Regions from separate parts of the Enterobacter sp. MG-EB028 genome, predicted to be linked through region 3. Evidence: predicted binding sites of a transcription regulator. Region 3 holds the regulator's gene; each other region holds the start of a gene.
What was found. The regulator PurR, encoded in region 3, represses purine synthesis genes. The targets are predictions, from matches to a motif close to CANGCAAACGTTTGCNTG.
Positions count from the first base shown of each region.

Region 1 (5,603 bases), 230 kb from region 3:
GTGGCGAATGAGGCGGGTGTCGCCATGATGGCTGCCTTCGCTGTGCGGCGGCAGGTGGGCGTCAATCATCAGGACGTTTAGCCCTGCCTGCGTTGCGTAATAACCGGCGGCCGAACCAACGGAGCCGCTACCAATAATGATTAAGTCGTATCTCATATGCATCTCGTAAACTTACGGTTTGTTAGCAGAGTAATTAACAACGCGGGCGTAAACAAGCGGGAAATAAATAAGGCACCGCGAGGGTGCCTGTTGAGTGAAAAGTGGGCATACGGTTAGTGCCGTTTATACTCATTTTCCTGATAGTCGCCAGATTCTATTTTTGCAATGCCTGCCTCTAAAATAGAAATAAACTGACGGGCGACGTCTGTTGTTAGCCACAGCGTCTGTCCAACTTCCGCTTCGTCACGGTTGAGTTGATTTGGGGTCTGGTAGTGCAAACGCAGCATCAGCGCATCGTAGCTATCTACGGTACTGATATCCCAGCCTACAAGCGGATGGGTCTGGATGACTTCGTTATTCTTTTCCATTATAACCCCCTAAATGCGTGTTAGAAGACAACGGCTCTGAGGTTCAATGCATGTTTTTCTGAAAGCTTCTTCAGTATACCAAGTAATAAGGGTTCCAACGGGAAAAATAAACAGGTAGCAACACATTTTTCTGCTTTTTAGGATTGTTCGAACAATAAAACACCATATCGTTCACGATTTTCTAAGAAGATGCTGAATTAATTTGAACGTCAGGAATGACAGGCAAAAAAAAGCCGGGGCGACCCGGCAAAAAAACACAATGAGGGAGCAGTGTTAATCGGTAATGAACCAGTCGTCTGCGCTTTCCCACGTTTCCTGCAGGATTTCGCTTATGCGATCTTTATCTTCTTTTGCGGCACCCATGACGGAGAGGTTGTTCGCTGCGGCGTAACGAACCGTTACGGCGCCCGCGTTATCGGGAAAAGTGTTGTTAATACGACGGGATAATTCGCCTGCCAGTGCATCAAGCGCGCCGGCAGGCAGAACGGTAGTTTTGGCTATGGTGACTTCAATACGCATAAATGCCCCCTGTGTAATATACTGTTTATTTATACAGGCATATTATCGGTTTGACAACAAGGGGCGTTGATTTTTTAGCGTTTTACCGTCCAGTTTACGGTTTCACCTGCCAGGAAGGGGATCAGTGCGTCATCCGTCAGCGCAATGGACTCCTCAACCTGGCTCGCTTTGCGCTCCAGCTCAATGAAGGTCTCATTGACCGGCAGGCCGTAGAAGCGCGGGCCGTTGAGGGAGCAGAACGCTTCGAAATGCTCCAGCGCGTTCATCTCTTCAAATACGGTTGCGTAGCTGGCAAGGGCGGTTGGAGCGTTGAAACAGCCCGCGCAGCCGCAGCTTGCCTCTTTGCGATGGCGGGCGTGAGGCGCGGAGTCTGTGCCAAGGAACGCACGCGTGAATCCGCTGGCGACCAGCTCGCGCAGCGCCTGCTGGTGAACATTGCGCTTGAGGATCGGCAGGCAGTACAGGTGAGGGCGCACCCCGCCCACCAGCATATGGTTACGGTTAAACATCAGATGCTGTGGGGTGATGGTCGCGGCGATCAGCTCGTTGCCGTCGCGAACATACTCTGCCGCGTCTTTGGTGGTGATATGCTCAAAGACGACCTTAAGCGCCGGCAGACGCTGGCGCAGAGGCTCCATCACGGTCTCGATGAAACGGGCTTCACGGTCAAAGATGTCAATCTCCGCATGCGTTACTTCGCCGTGTACCAGCAGTGGCATGCCCAGCTTCTGCATACGCTCCAGCACCGGCATGATGGCATCAATGCTGGTGACGCCGTGGCTGGAGTTGGTGGTGGCGTTCGCCGGGTAGAGTTTCGCCGCCGTAAATACGCCTTCGTTAAACCCGCGTTCCACCTCGTTCGGGTCCAGCGAATCGGTCAGGTAGCAGGTCATCAACGGGGTGAAATCATGTCCTGCCGGAACGGCATCCAGGATGCGCTGGCGGTAGGCTATCGCGGCATCGACGGTGGTGACTGGCGGAACCAGGTTTGGCATGACAATCGCGCGGCCATAAATTTCACTGGTATAGGGCACGACGGTTTTCAGCATATCGCCATCACGCAGATGGATATGCCAGTCGTCAGGGCGGCGGATTTTAAGAACCTGGGGTTGTGCAGTCATGGAAGCTCCGGCTTGTCAGGAATCAGTCATAAGGATGGCTGTTTTTGCCGGACACAAATCATAAGCGGAAACGTTTTCGTTTGCACACTTTTCCGTAAAAAAAAAGGGCGCCGCAGCGCCCTTCAGGTTAATCGGTGAAAGGAATGATGATCTCTCCCGGCTTCACCTCTATCCCTTTTGCGTATTTCTTCGCGAGGGCTTCACCCTTGCTTTTGTCTTCGCTTAAGACGTACGCCGGCTGCTGATTAAAGTAGTTACGCAGCGACTGGTTCAGATAGGGCATCAGGGTTTGCAGAACCGGTGCCATCTTGTCCGGCGAAACCTGCGCATCGACCACTTCCATCTCCTGCAGGAAAATCGCCCCTTTCTCTTTATTGAAAACGGGGAGCGCCTTCAGCTTGAGCTTGATGTTGGCTTTCTGATTGCCAAATAGAGACGTCATATCAAGCGCGGCATCGCCTGCCAGCGTGACTTTATTCGGCTCTTCACGACCAATCTGGCTGGTGAGATTGGTGAGAACGATGTGGGCATCGGCCAGCCCCGGCACGCCAATGTCTTTAGAGAAATTGTTATGTTTTTCCAGCGCCTGATTAATTTCCTGCTCACTGACGGTATATTGCGTAAGCTGGTTACAGCCCACCAGCAGACCGCTGATGATAAGTGCGGCGGCAATGACAATTTTCTTCATAGTGTTCCTCAACGAAAAATCGGCGCTACTGTCCTGTTTCGTCAGTATGTCAGTGTGAAATGGCAGAAACCAGCAGAAAATACTGAGAAGTGTGGCGGGAGCATTCTCCCGCCGGAGGGAAGGGCTACGCGCCGGGTTCGAGCATGCCGCTCGCGCTGCGCTTCTGGCTGAACTGCCACCACAGGGCGAGAAGCGTCATGACGCCCACCACGCCGAGCATCATCCAGGGGAGCTCCGGCTGGTTCAGCGCTTTGCCGGCATCGAACAGCCAGCCGCCGCCGGCGTAACCCAGCGCACCGCCAAAGGCCAGTCCCAGGCGGCTGAAGCCCATATAGCTGCCGCGCGCACGCGCATCCGCAAGCGAGGCGCTCAGCGTTTCCCGGGCGGGCTCGGCGATGATAGAGCCGATGTAGAAGGTGCAGATCAGCATAAAAAGCTGCTGGAGCGTGTTTACCAGACCGATAGGCATCATGCTCAGCGTCATCAGAAACAGACCGGCCATCAGGCGATGCTCCAGGCGAAAACGCCGTTCACTCCAGCGGGCGATGGGGTAAAGCAGCGTCAGCGACAGGCAGGCTTCGATGGCGTACATCCATTTCACGGCGGCAGGCGTGCCCGCAATATCGTTCACCATGATTGGCAGCATCAGCATCACCTGTACGGCCAGCATGTAATAGCCGGTCAGGGTCAACACGTAGGTGACAAAACGCCTGTCGCGAAGCACCCTTCCGAGCCCCTCGCGTACCGGCGCTTTTACCGTAGACAGCTTCCAGGCCGGGAGATAGAGACCGTTAAACAGTGCGCACAGAATAAACAGCACCGCCCCGGCCGCGCAGACCAGACGGAAATCGTACTGCAGCAGCCAGCTGCCCAGCAGGGCGCCAACAACCGCCCCGGCGCTGTCCTGCATCATCAGAATGGAGAAGAAGCGGCCGCGGTGCTGCGGACGAATAAGCTTTACCACCAGCGCGGTGCGCGGCGGGTCAAACAGGGTGCCCCCGATTCCGGAGAGGAAGCAGGAGAACCACAGCAGCCAGGGCTCGTGGGCAACCGCCATCGTGGCAAAGCCTGCCGCGCGGAGCAGCATACCGGTAACGATCATCGGTTTAGCGCCAAAGCGGTCAGCAATCGCGCCGCCAAAGACGCCAAGACCCTGCTGGACAAACTGGCGTAGCCCCAGCGCAATGCCGACCATCAGCGCCGCCCAGCCCATTTGATCGACAAAGCGGATCGAGATGAGGGGGAACACGACAAAAAAGCCGAGCACGACCAGCATGTTATCGACGAGCAGGAAATATTTACCCAGGCTCCTGGCCTGTGATACGCGGGACATTTTCCCTCCAGGGAAAATAAGAAGGTGAGCACGCTAACATTCTGCGGTGTCGCCGCGCTTTTTCCCACCCCTGAGCGCGACAATATTTTTTTATCAAAACGGTGCTTTGATAGAGAGTTCTCATCGAAAAATGTGAAAAGAGGTCAAAATGGTATGTCACTGTTTTCACAGACGGCACAGGCGCAGGTATAGTAAAGCTAATGGGTAAGCTGAAGCGACGGGAAGGAGTGGTATTGATGTTTGGCTATCGCAGTAATGTGCCAAAAGTGCGTCTGACAACGGACAGGCTGGTCGTTCGTCTTGTGCATGAGCGTGATGCCTGGCGTCTGGCGGATTATTACGCCGAGAATCGCCAGTTTTTAAAACCCTGGGAACCCGTTCGGGATGAGAGCCATTGTTACCCCTCCGGCTGGCAGGCGCGCCTCAGCATGATCGCTGAATTTCATAAGCAGGGCAGCGCGTTTTATTTCGCGCTGCTCGATCCGGAAGAGAAAGAGATTATCGGAATTGCCAATTTTTCAAACGTGGTGCGGGGTTCGTTCCACGCTTGCTACCTTGGCTACTCTATCGGCCAGAAATGGCAGGGGCAGGGGATGATGTACGAGGCGTTAACGGTGGCCATTCGCTATATGCAGCGCACGCAGCATATCCATCGCATTATGGCGAACTACATGCCGCATAATCAGCGCAGCGGCAATTTGCTGGCGCGTTTAGGGTTCGAGAAAGAGGGTTATGCCAAAGATTATCTGCTGATAGACGGAGAGTGGCGCGACCACGTTCTGACGGCGTTAACCACCCGAGACTGGACCGCAGGTCGTTAAGGAGAAAAGATGAAGTATCAGCTAAACGGTACGGAAGCGCGCGTGATTGGGTGCTTACTCGAAAAACAGGTCACCACGCCGGAGCAGTATCCGCTCTCAGTTAACGCCGTGACCATGGCCTGCAACCAGAAGACCAACCGCGAGCCGGTGATGAACCTCAGCGAGCATGACGTTCAGGACGTGCTGGACGCGCTGGTAAAGCGCCACTATTTGCGCACCGTCAGCGGCTTTGGCAACCGCGTGACCAAATACGAGCAGCGCTTCTGTAACTCTGAATTTGGCGACCTGAAGCTGAGCAGTGCGGAAGTGGCGATTATCACCACGCTGCTGCTGCGCGGGGCGCAGACGCCGGGGGAACTGCGAACGCGCGCTTCCCGCATGCATGAGTTCAGCGACATGCAGGAGGTCGAGCAGACGCTGGAAGGGCTGGCCGCGCGTGAGGATGGCCCCTTTGTGGTGCGTATGGCGCGCGAGCCGGGCAAACGTGAAAGCCGCTATATGCACCTTTTCAGCGGTGACGTTGACGCCGCAAGCGTGGCGACGGAATCGGGCCCCGCAATCAGCGACGACCTTTCAGCACGCGTAGAGGCGCTG
Region 1 is NZ_CP195079.1:1,861,711-1,867,313, forward strand. Features, by position in the region: gene solA (N-methyl-L-tryptophan oxidase) at 1-156, opposite strand, end outside; gene bssS (biofilm formation regulator BssS) at 273-527, opposite strand; gene dinI (DNA damage-inducible protein I) at 801-1,046, opposite strand; gene pyrC (dihydroorotase) at 1,121-2,167, opposite strand; gene ACR42C_RS08810 (lipoprotein) at 2,295-2,855, opposite strand; gene mdtH (multidrug efflux MFS transporter MdtH) at 2,980-4,188, opposite strand; gene rimJ (ribosomal protein S5-alanine N-acetyltransferase) at 4,425-5,009, shown strand; gene ACR42C_RS08825 (YceH family protein) at 5,019-5,603, shown strand, end outside.
Region 1: the regulator PurR is predicted to act here: its motif matches at 2,231-2,248, upstream of pyrC (dihydroorotase).

Region 2 (5,603 bases), 1.4 Mb from region 3:
TCTCGCGGATGTGGGCGGCCAGGTAATCAATGCGGTACTGGTCGTTCACCGTGCCGTCGCTCTCCTGCACGTCGATTGCACCAAAGCCGTTCTCAACGATAAACAGCGGGAGCTGGTAGTGATCCCAGAACCAGTTCAGGGAGTAGCGCAATCCCACCGGGTCAATCTGCCAGCCCCAGTCGGATTTCTGCACGTAAGGGTTGGAGACCAGGCTCTTGCTCTCGTCGTAGTCCAACTGCGGGTTATCCGCCGTTGCCTTGGTGGCGAAGGACATATAGTAGCTGAAGCCAATGTAATCAACGCAGCCCTGCGTCAGCGCCGCTTTGTCCTCTTGGGTGATATCCAGCGCGAAGCCGCGACGTTCAAAGTAGTTGAGCAGATGCTGAGGATACTTGCCGCGCACGTGCACGTCGGTGAACCAGTAGCGGCGGTGCATGGCGTTCATCGCCATCATCATGTCGTCCGGCGCGCAGGTCAGCGGATAGATGGGACACATGGCAATCATGCAGCCGATCTGCAGCGACGGGTTAATCTCGCGCCCCGCCTTCACCGCCAGGGCGCTGGCCACCAGCTCGTAGTGCGCGGCCTGGAACATCACCGGCTCGCGGTCTTCACCCGGCGCATATTTCAGCCCGGAGTTGGTGAACGGCGCAAAGTCTTCGTGGAAGTTGGCCTGGTTGTTGATCTCGTTAAAGGTCATCCAGTACTTCACTTTATGCTGGTAGCGCTCGAAAACGACCTTCGCAAAGCGGACAAAGAAGTCAATCAGCTTACGGTTGCGCCAGCCGCCGTATTCTGTGACCAGGTGGAAAGGCATCTCAAAGTGGGAAAGCGTAATAACCGGTTCAATGCCGTACTTCAGGCATTCGTCGAACAGATCGTCATAGAATTTCAGGCCCTCCTCGTTCGGCTCAAGCTCGTCGCCTTTCGGGAAGATGCGCGTCCAGGCGATGGAGGTACGGAAGCATTTGAACCCCATCTCGGCAAAGAGTTTGATGTCTTCTTTATAGCGGTGGTAGAAATCGATGGCCTCATGGTTAGGGTAGTTTTTCCCCTCCAGAACGCCGTTGGTGATTTCACGCGGCACGCCGTGCGCGCCCGCGGTCATCACGTCGGCCACGCTTACGCCCTTGCCGCCCTCTTTCCAGCCGCCCTCAAGCTGGTGTGCCGCCACGGCCCCACCCCACAGAAAATCTGCTTTAAATCCTGACATTCGCTTTCCCTCATTCTGCGTTATTTTCTGCAAAAACAATTACAGAAACCGGTTTCATTTCGATGATGTGCAAAGGGGATATCCGTTGCAAGCAGTTCTCCGAAACCGGTTTCATTTTCGTGAACGGAGTCAAGTTTGGCTGCATTTACAGGCTATGCAGAAAAAAAGATCCTCACGTCCAGAATAGGCTCGCAAACGTTTGCCTGGACTGTTAGAATTGCGCCGATTTTTCTTACTAGCTATGCAATCGCGTGGGGATTTAAGCCGTGACCAACAAAACTTCTCTCAGCTACAAAGATGCCGGTGTTGATATTGACGCAGGTAATGCGCTGGTTGACCGAATCAAAGGTGTGGTGAAGAAAACCCGCCGCCCGGAAGTGATGGGTGGTCTGGGTGGATTCGGCGCACTGTGCGCGCTGCCGCAAAAATATCGTGAACCTGTTCTGGTCTCGGGTACTGACGGTGTAGGCACCAAGCTGCGCCTGGCGATGGATTTAAAACGTCACGACACGATCGGTATCGATCTGGTCGCGATGTGTGTGAACGACCTGGTGGTTCAGGGCGCAGAGCCGCTGTTCTTCCTCGATTACTACGCGACCGGCAAACTGGATGTGGATACCGCAGCCAGCGTCATTAACGGTATCGCCGAAGGCTGTCTGCAGTCCGGCTGTGCGCTGGTAGGCGGTGAAACCGCTGAAATGCCGGGCATGTACCACGGCGAAGATTATGACGTCGCGGGCTTCTGCGTCGGCGTAGTAGAAAAATCAGAAATTATCGACGGCAGCAAAGTGGCCGATGGCGATGTGCTGATCGCGCTGGCCTCCAGCGGCCCGCACTCTAACGGTTACTCTCTGGTACGTAAAATCCTCGAAGTGAGCGGCTGCGACCCGCTGACCACCGAGCTGGACGGCAAACCGCTGGCTGACCACCTGCTGGCCCCAACCCGCATCTACGTGAAGAACGTGCTCGAGCTTATCGAGAACGTTGACGTGCACGCTATCGCTCACCTGACCGGCGGCGGCTTCTGGGAAAACATCCCGCGCGTCCTGCCGGACAACACCCAGGCGGTGATCGACGAATCCTCATGGCAGTGGCCGGCCGTCTTTAACTGGCTGCAGACCGCAGGCAACGTGAGCTCTCACGAAATGTACCGCACCTTTAACTGCGGTGTGGGCATGGTTATCGCCCTGCCGGCAAGCGAAGCGGATAAAGCGGTTAAGCTGCTGACAGAGAAAGGTGAAAACGCGTGGAAAATCGGTACGATTAAAGCCTCCGATTCCGAACAGCGTGTGGTCATTGAATGAAAAACATCGTGGTGCTCATTTCCGGCAACGGAAGCAATTTGCAGGCAATCATAGACGCCTGCAAACAGAAGAAAATCAATGGCACCATTCGGGCAGTTTTCAGCAACAAGGCCGACGCGTTCGGCCTTGAGCGCGCGCGGGAAGCGAACATTCCTGCGCACGCGCTGGAAGCCAGCCAGTTCGCCGGGCGTGAAGCCTTTGACCGCGAGCTGGTGCATGAGATTGATGCCTACGCGCCAGACGTGGTCGTGCTGGCGGGCTATATGCGTATTCTGAGCCCGGCCTTCGTCGAACACTTCGCCGGTCGTCTGCTGAATATTCACCCTTCCCTGCTGCCAAAATATCCCGGCCTGCACACCCATCGTCAGGTGCTGGAAAACGGCGACGAGGAGCACGGCACTTCTGTCCATTTCGTCACCGACGAGCTGGACGGCGGCCCGGTTATCCTGCAGGCGAAAGTCCCGGTCTTTGACGGCGACAGCGAAGAAGACGTGACCGAGCGCGTGCAGGCCCAGGAACATGCCATTTACCCGCTGGTGGTGAGCTGGTTTGTCGACGGGCGTCTGGAGATGCGCGACGGCGCGGCATGGCTGGACGGCGTGAAGTTACCCCCGCAGGGCTATGCGGCGGAAGAGTAGTCTGTTATGTCGGGTGGCGCTGCTGCGCTTACCCGACCTGTACATTGCATTACCCGATATTCCCTCCCCCAACCCGCTAAAATCCCCAACAAAAAAAATAACTGTCATACTTTTCTGGCACTGTTGGACATATCGTGGAAATGCTCGCCATAATAAGGACGAGACGGATTTACCACGTCCTGTGATTGAACTGGAGTGTGAGCTGTAATGGGTCAGGAAAAGTTATATATCGAGAAAGAGCTAAGCTGGTTAGCATTTAACGAACGTGTACTCCAGGAAGCGGCAGACAAAAGTAACCCGCTGATCGAACGCATGCGTTTTTTAGGCATTTATTCCAACAACCTGGATGAGTTCTACAAGGTTCGCTTTGCCGAGCTGAAAAGACGGATCATCATCAGCGAAGAACAGGGCTTAAACTCGCACTCGCGGCATCTGCTGGGCAAAATCCAGTCCCGCGTGTTGAAAGCCGATCAGGAATTTGACGGCCTGTATAACGAACTGCTGCTGGAGATGGCGCGCAATCAAATCTTCCTGATTAACGAACGTCAGCTTTCCGTTAACCAACAAAGCTGGCTGCGTCACTACTTTAAACACTACCTGCGCCAGCACATTACCCCGATTCTCATCAACCGCGAAACCGACCTGGTACAGTTCCTCAAGGATGACTACACCTACCTGGCGGTGGAAATTATTCGCGGTGAATCCATCCGTTACGCCCTGCTGGAGATCCCGTCCGATAAGGTTCCGCGCTTTGTGAACCTGCCGCCGGAGACCCCGCGCAGACGCAAGCCGATGATCCTGCTGGATAACATCCTGCGCTACTGTCTGGACGACATCTTCAAAGGCTTCTTCGATTACGATGCCTTAAACGCCTACTCGATGAAGATGACCCGTGACGCCGAATATGACCTGGTGCACGAGATGGAAGCCAGCCTGATGGAGCTAATGTCCTCCAGCCTGAAACAGCGCCTGACGGCCGAGCCGGTGCGCTTTGTCTATCAGCGCGATATGCCGGACGCCATGGTGGAGATGCTGCGCGAGAAACTGACCATTTCGCGCTATGACTCCATCGTGCCGGGTGGCCGTTACCACAACTTTAAAGACTTTATTGGCTTCCCGAACGTCGGCAAAGCCAATCTGGTGAACAAGCCGCTGCCGCGACTGCGCCATCTGTGGTTCGATAAGTTCCGCAACGGGTTCGACGCCATTCGCGAGCGCGACGTGCTGCTCTACTATCCGTATCACACGTTTGAGCACGTGCTGGAGCTGCTGCGTCAGGCCTCCTTCGACCCGAGCGTGCTGGCGATCAAAATCAACATCTACCGCGTGGCAAAAGATTCCCGCATCATCGACGCGATGATCCACGCGGCGCACAACGGCAAAAAAGTGACCGTGGTGGTTGAGCTGCAGGCGCGCTTCGACGAAGAGGCAAACATTCACTGGGCGCGCCGTCTGACGGAAGCGGGCGTGCACGTGATCTTCTCCGCGCCGGGGCTGAAAATTCACGCCAAGCTGTTCCTGATTTCGCGCAAAGAGGGCGACGACGTGGTGCGTTATGCCCACATCGGCACCGGGAACTTTAACGAAAAAACCGCACGGATTTATACCGACTACTCGCTCTTAACCGCAGATGCCCGCATCACTAACGAGGTGCGCCGGGTCTTTAACTTTATCGAAAACCCGTACCGCCCGGTAAGCTTCGATTATCTGCTGGTCTCCCCGCAGAACTCGCGCCGCCTGCTGTACGATATGATCGATAAAGAGATCGCTAATGCCCAGAAAGGCTTGTCGTCCGGCATCACGCTGAAGCTTAACAACCTGGTCGACAAAGGACTGGTGGACAGGCTGTATGCAGCGTCCAGCTCCGGTGTGCCGGTTAACCTGCTGATCCGCGGCATGTGCTCGCTTATCCCCGAACTGGAAGGCATTAGCGACAATATTCGCGTTATCAGCATCGTTGACCGCTACCTGGAGCACGATCGGGTCTATATTTTCGATAATGCGGGCGATAAACAGGTCTATCTCTCTTCGGCAGACTGGATGACGCGCAATATTGACTATCGAATTGAAGTCGCAACCCCGCTGCTGGATCCGCGTCTGAAACAGCGTATCCTCGACATTATCGAGATCCTGTTCAGCGATACGGTAAAAGCGCGCTATATCGACAAAGAACTCAGTAACCGCTACGTACCGCGCGGCAATCGCCGTAAAGTGCGGTCACAGCTGGCGATTTACGACTATATCAAATCACTCGAGCAACCCGATTAACCTATGCCGATAAATGATAAGACCCCACGCCCGCAGGAATTCGCCGCGGTCGATCTTGGCTCTAACAGTTTTCACATGGTCATCGCCCGTGAGGTGGATGGCGCGCTGCAGATCATCGGTCGTCTGAAGCAGCGCGTACACCTGGCGGATGGGCTTGATGAGCGCAGCATGCTCAGCGAA
Region 2 is NZ_CP195079.1:3,515,258-3,520,860, forward strand. Features, by position in the region: gene ACR42C_RS16625 (6-phospho-beta-glucosidase) at 1-1,213, opposite strand, end outside; gene purM (phosphoribosylformylglycinamidine cyclo-ligase) at 1,480-2,517, shown strand; gene purN (phosphoribosylglycinamide formyltransferase) at 2,514-3,155, shown strand; gene ppk1 (polyphosphate kinase 1) at 3,363-5,423, shown strand; gene ppx (exopolyphosphatase) at 5,427-5,603, shown strand, end outside.
Region 2: the regulator PurR is predicted to act here: its motif matches at 1,402-1,419, upstream of purM (phosphoribosylformylglycinamidine cyclo-ligase).

Region 3 (5,603 bases):
ATTAACGTGGTGTCGTAATCCGCGCCGAAGTTATGCCAGTCTTCCATGACGAAATGGGATTCGCTGGCGTTGGCAATCTGGCGAACGGACGGTAAACAGCCATTCGGAAAGATGTATTTGTTGATCCACGGGTCGACGTTATTGTCGGTCCGCTTCGAGCCGATGGTATGCAGCAGGAAGATGCCGTCCGGTTTCAGATTACGGTCCACCACCTCAAAGTAGGTGTCGTAGTTTTTTGGCCCCACGTGCTCGAACATGCCGACGGAAACGATCCGGTCAAACTGCTCATTCAGGTCACGGTAGTCCTGCAGCCGAATATCCACATCAAGATCCTGACAGCGCTCTCGCGCCATTTTTTGCTGTTCTGCTGAGATCGTCACGCCGACCACGCTGACGCCGTAGTGCTTCGCCATAAAATACGCCAGTCCGCCCCAGCCGCAGCCGATATCCAGCACGCGCATGCCGGGCTGTAGCTGCAATTTCTCGCTAATCAGGCGCAGCTTGGCCTGCTGAGCCTCTTCAAGCGTCGACGCCTCTTTCCAGTAGGCGCAGGAGTATTGCATGAAGGGGTCCAGCATGCGGCTGAACAGATCGTTGCCGAGATCGTAATGCTCTTTGCCGACGATCCACGCACGTTTTTTACTTTGCAGATTAAACAGGCGGGCAGAGGCGACACGCAGGGTGTCTTTCAGATTGCGAGGGAGCTGTTTTTCCAGACCGGCACGCAGCACGCTGGCGAAAAAGGTATCCAGCCGTTCGCACTCCCACCAGCCGTCCATATAGCTTTCTCCCAGACCTAACGATCCCTCCCGCAACACGCGTTTATAAAAATCGGGATGTTTAACCTGAGGATCGGATGGCGATGATCCATTGATAGTGATGCCTGCCCGACCTAACAGTTCACTGACGATCCGGGACCAGTTATCGTCCGGAACGCTGACTTCTTCTATACACGATGAACTCATAGCTTCTCCATCACCCTACTGTGATCAGAACCTTAAAACAGCGTAGACGCTTTTTTTGGTTTGTGAGAAATCTCACGGTAAATACCGCGAGGCTAGTATCCGACGTAGAACAGAGGAAGGGAGATAACCCTTGCCGAAATGCCTTCCATGGTAAAACGGGAGCACTCCGGCTCCCGTTAACACTTAATATTTATCGTATTTAATCGAACCAAATTTAGTATAGGCCTCAAAATTTGGTGATTCAATAGAAAATTCTTAGCAACCTAATCACTGAAAATTAACATAGTTCCTGGTGCGATCAGGCGTGCGAGGTTTCAACCTGCGTACTCTCATCCTGCGCGGCAGCCTGCATGCGATAGCCTATGACGGCCAGCGCAACGGTAGCCAGCATTACGCTGGTTGTCGTCAGCAGCGGCGTGGCAATCAGCGCTGAGACTACCAGACTTGCCAGGAAGCACAGCCCCAGTTGCAGGGTGTTCTGCAGCGCGGCCGCGCGGCCTGTCGCCTGCGGGAACGGACGCAGCGCCTGCGCCACCACGATAGGGTAGATCGCCCCGTTCGCGACGGCCATCACGCAGAATGGAATCAAAATTTCGGCCAGACCGGCACCCGGAATAAAGCCAACGGCCCAGGTCCCGATGACGCTCAGCGCATACAGCACCAGCAGCCATGGCAGCATCTGCTGACCTTCCCACTTTTGCAGCGCCGCGCGGCAGCCATACCCGCCCACCAGGAACGCGATAGTCTGTGGAACATAGCTCAGGCCGATGGCTGCAGGGCTGTAGCCTATATCGTGCAGAATGAACGGCGAACCGGTGAGCCACGCGAAGAAGCTTGCCGAGCAGGCGGCATAGATCAGAACGTTGCCGCGATACGCTTTGGTGCTGAGCAGGGAGGTGAAGGTGATCGGCTTCGCGTCTGCGTGCACCTCTTTTTTATGCGCGGGCTTGAGGGCGAATGCCGGCAGCATCAGCACCAGCGTGATGGCAAACAGCGTGGCAAAGATGGCCTGCCAGTCAAAGTGCGCGAGGATCCAACTACCCAGCAGCGGAGCAAGGGCAGGTGAAAGCCCTACCAGCGGCATAATGGTGGCGAAAATACGGTTGGTGCGGTTTGCCGGGTAGTAGTCGGTGACCAGCGCCTGCCAGGTCACGGCAGCGGCACAGACGCCGACCGCCTGAACAAACCGCAGTACCAGCAGCCAGGTGGCATCGCGCACCCATAGCATTCCCAGGCAGCCCACGGCAAAAATGGCCAGACCCAGCAGCAGTACCGGTTTACGGCCGAAGCGATCCGAAAGCGGTCCCCAGAGCAGCTGCGCGAAGGCAAAACCGGCAAGGAACAGGCTCAGGCTGGCGCTGATGGCGGCAGCAGGGGTTTGCAAATCTTCCTGCATGGCGGCGAAAGCCGGCAGGTACATATCGGTGGCCAAAAAGCCCAGCACGCTTAAGCCGCCGAGCCAGACTAAAAAACCTTTCCTGGGTTGCACTGTTTTATTCTCCTGAGGAGGCAGGTATACGTTGGCGCTGAGTGTAGGGAGTGCAAAGCCGCTTGTGAAACGCTAATATTTGGCGGGTGCATTCAAATTTTTTGCAGGCAGAAAATGTGGTCAGATTATTCTCTTGAAGTGGTCGATGCTGTCGCACGTAACGGCAGCTTTAGCGGGGCGGCGCAGGAGCTGCACCGCGTCCCTTCGGCTATCAGCTATACCGTACGTCAGCTTGAGGAGTGGCTGGCGGTACCGCTGTTTGAACGGCGGCATCGTGATGTGGAATTAACGCCTGCTGGGGCGTGGTTTTTGAAGGAAGGGCGTTCTGTTATCAAAAAAATGCAGATCACCCGCGAGCAGTGCCAGCAGATCGCGAACGGCTGGCGGGGACACCTTTCCATTGCGGTGGATAACATCGTTAAGCCCGAGCGCACCCGGCAGATGATTGTCGATTTCTACCGTCATTTTTCTGACGTCGAACTGCGGGTTTCGCAGGAGGTGTTCAACGGCGTCTGGGATGCGCTGGCGGACGGCAGGGCAGAGATGGCCATTGGGGCCACGCAGGCGATCCCGGTCGGGGGGCGTTACGCCTTTCGTGATATGGGGATGCTGAGCTGGAAATGCGTGGTGGCAAGCGATCATCCGCTGGCGAAGATGGAAGGGCCGCTGAGCGATGATACGCTGCGCGGCTGGCCGTCGCTGGTGCTGGAGGATACCTCCCGCTCGCTGCCCAAGCGTATCACCTGGCTTTTGGACAACCAGCGGCGGGTGGTGGCCCCTGACTGGGAATCGTCGGCGACGTGCCTCAGCGCCGGGCTCTGCGTCGCGATGGTACCCGTTCATTTTGCGCGACCGCGAATCGACACCGGTGAGTGGGTTGAGCTGGCCCTGGAGAATCCGTTCCCGGATGCGGCCTGCTGCCTCACCTGGCAACAAAATGATGTTTCGCCGGCGATGGCCTGGCTTCTGGATTATCTGGGGGACAGCGAAACGCTTAACCGGGAGTGGCTGAGGGAGCCAGCCTGGCTGGCTCCGCAATGAGATTAACGACGGTAGTCGCGGAACGGGCCATCCGCAACGGAACGGCGTTCGATAAGGCGAGGGTGAACTTCAATGGACTGCGACTCTTCACGTTTGTTGACGATCCTGTCCAGCAGCATATTGAAGGCGGTTTCACCCAGCGAATCTTTCGGCTGGTGAATGGTGGTCAACGCTGGCGTGAAGAAGCGCGCGTTGCGCACGTTGTCATACCCGATCACGGAGATGTCCTGCGGGACGCGCAGACCCAGCTCGTCGGCCGCACAGAGGGCGCCCATCGCCATGATGTCCCCCCCGCAGAAGACGGCGGTCGGGCGGTGCGGCTGGGAGACGATCTGCTGCATCGCGCGGTAGCCTGATTCCGGCTCAAAGTCGCCCTGCACGATCCAGTTTTCCGGCACGGTAATCAGCGCTTCTTCCATCGCTTTCATAAAGCCGGCCAGACGGCCCGCGCCGGTGTTGCGCTCCAGCGGACCCGGGATCACGCCAATCTCGCGATGGCCGCGCTCAATCAGATAACGGCCGGCCATATAGCCGCCCTCAAAGGCGTTATCGATAACCGAATCGGTGAAATCCGCGCGCGCTTCGCCCCAGTCCATCACCACCATCGGAATATGGCGATACTCTTCCAGCATCGACAGCACGGATTCCGGGTACTCGGAACACATTACCAGCAGGCCATCCACGCGCTTTTGCGCCATCATCGACAGGTAGGCGCGCTGTTTTTCAATGCTGTTCCATGCGTTGCCGAGAATCAGGGTATAGCCTTTCTGGAAGCAGTTTTTCTCCACCGCTTCAATGATCTCGGCAAAATAGGCCGCTTCACTGCTGGTCGCCAGCAATCCAATGGACTTGGTGTGATTGACCTTGAGGCTGCGCGCAACCGCGCTTGGCGAATAGTGCAGCTCTTTGATTGCTGCCCAGACCGCGTTGCGCGTCTCTTCCGCCACGAAGCGGGTTTTGTTAATTACATGTGATACGGTTGTAGTGGAAACGTTTGCGCGTTTTGCTACGTCTTTAATTGTTGCCATTAAATGTCACTCCAGACCATATCCTAAGCTCCTGAAAAACTTGAAGGTAAACGTTTGCCTTCTCTCACCCTTATCACGCAATTTTGGATTGCGGCACGCCAGGAAAACGACACGGGACGTCAGGAGGGGGTCAATGGCCGGTACGCTAATAAATTTAGCGTGGAATTTTGGCCTATCTTGATGAAAAGGGGAAGAGGTAAAGTGGTTATCAGTATAAATCCAGGAAGATTTTTGACGGAATCTGTGCAAAAATGAGCAAGCTCACTTTTCGTGGGGGGATTAAAAGGAGAAAAATTGATGAGTTCCGATCTGAAGTTTTCGCTGTTCACCACCGTTGTTGTGCTGGCTCTGATTGTCGCGGCCGGTCTGACGGCTGCACTGCACTGATTTACGCGGAGGGAGAGCCTTCTCCCTCCCCATCGCCGCGATTGTTACTTCTCTGGCAAAAATCTTTTGCCATTTTGTTAACTTCTCATTTTTTGTGATTGATGTCATGCTTTCCGCTTCTTTGTTCTGTGTCACCACATGACACGGCATCCGGAGTTGACGCATGAAAATCAATTTTCCCCTGCTGGCCCTGGCGATTGGCGCTTTTGGGATTGGCACCACTGAATTCTCCCCGATGGGGTTACTGCCTGTTATTGCCCGGGGCGTAGACGTCTCGATCCCTGCGGCAGGCATGTTAATCAGCGCCTACGCCATCGGCGTGATGGTGGGGGCGCCGCTGATGACGCTTCTGCTTTCTCACCGGGCGCGCCGCAATGCGCTGATTTTCCTGATGGCGATTTTCACTCTGGGCAACGTGCTTTCGGCCATTTCGCCGGACTACACTACCCTGATGCTGTCGCGCATTCTGACCAGCCTGAACCACGGCGCGTTCTTTGGGCTGGGCTCGGTCGTGGCCGCAAGCGTAGTGCCAAAACACAAGCAGGCAAGCGCTGTAGCGACCATGTTTATGGGGCTGACGATTGCCAACATTGGCGGGGTGCCGGCGGCAACCTGGCTGGGGGAAGCGATCGGCTGGCGTATGTCCTTCCTGGCGACGGCCGGGCTGGGCGTGGTCGCAATGGTGGCGTTGTT
Region 3 is NZ_CP195079.1:2,089,227-2,094,829, forward strand. Features, by position in the region: gene cfa (cyclopropane fatty acyl phospholipid synthase) at 1-965, opposite strand, end outside; gene punC (purine nucleoside transporter PunC) at 1,264-2,454, opposite strand; gene punR (DNA-binding transcriptional activator PunR) at 2,569-3,495, shown strand; gene purR (HTH-type transcriptional repressor PurR) at 3,498-4,523, opposite strand; gene cydH (cytochrome bd-I oxidase subunit CydH) at 4,821-4,910, shown strand; gene ACR42C_RS09980 (MFS transporter) at 5,074-5,603, shown strand, end outside.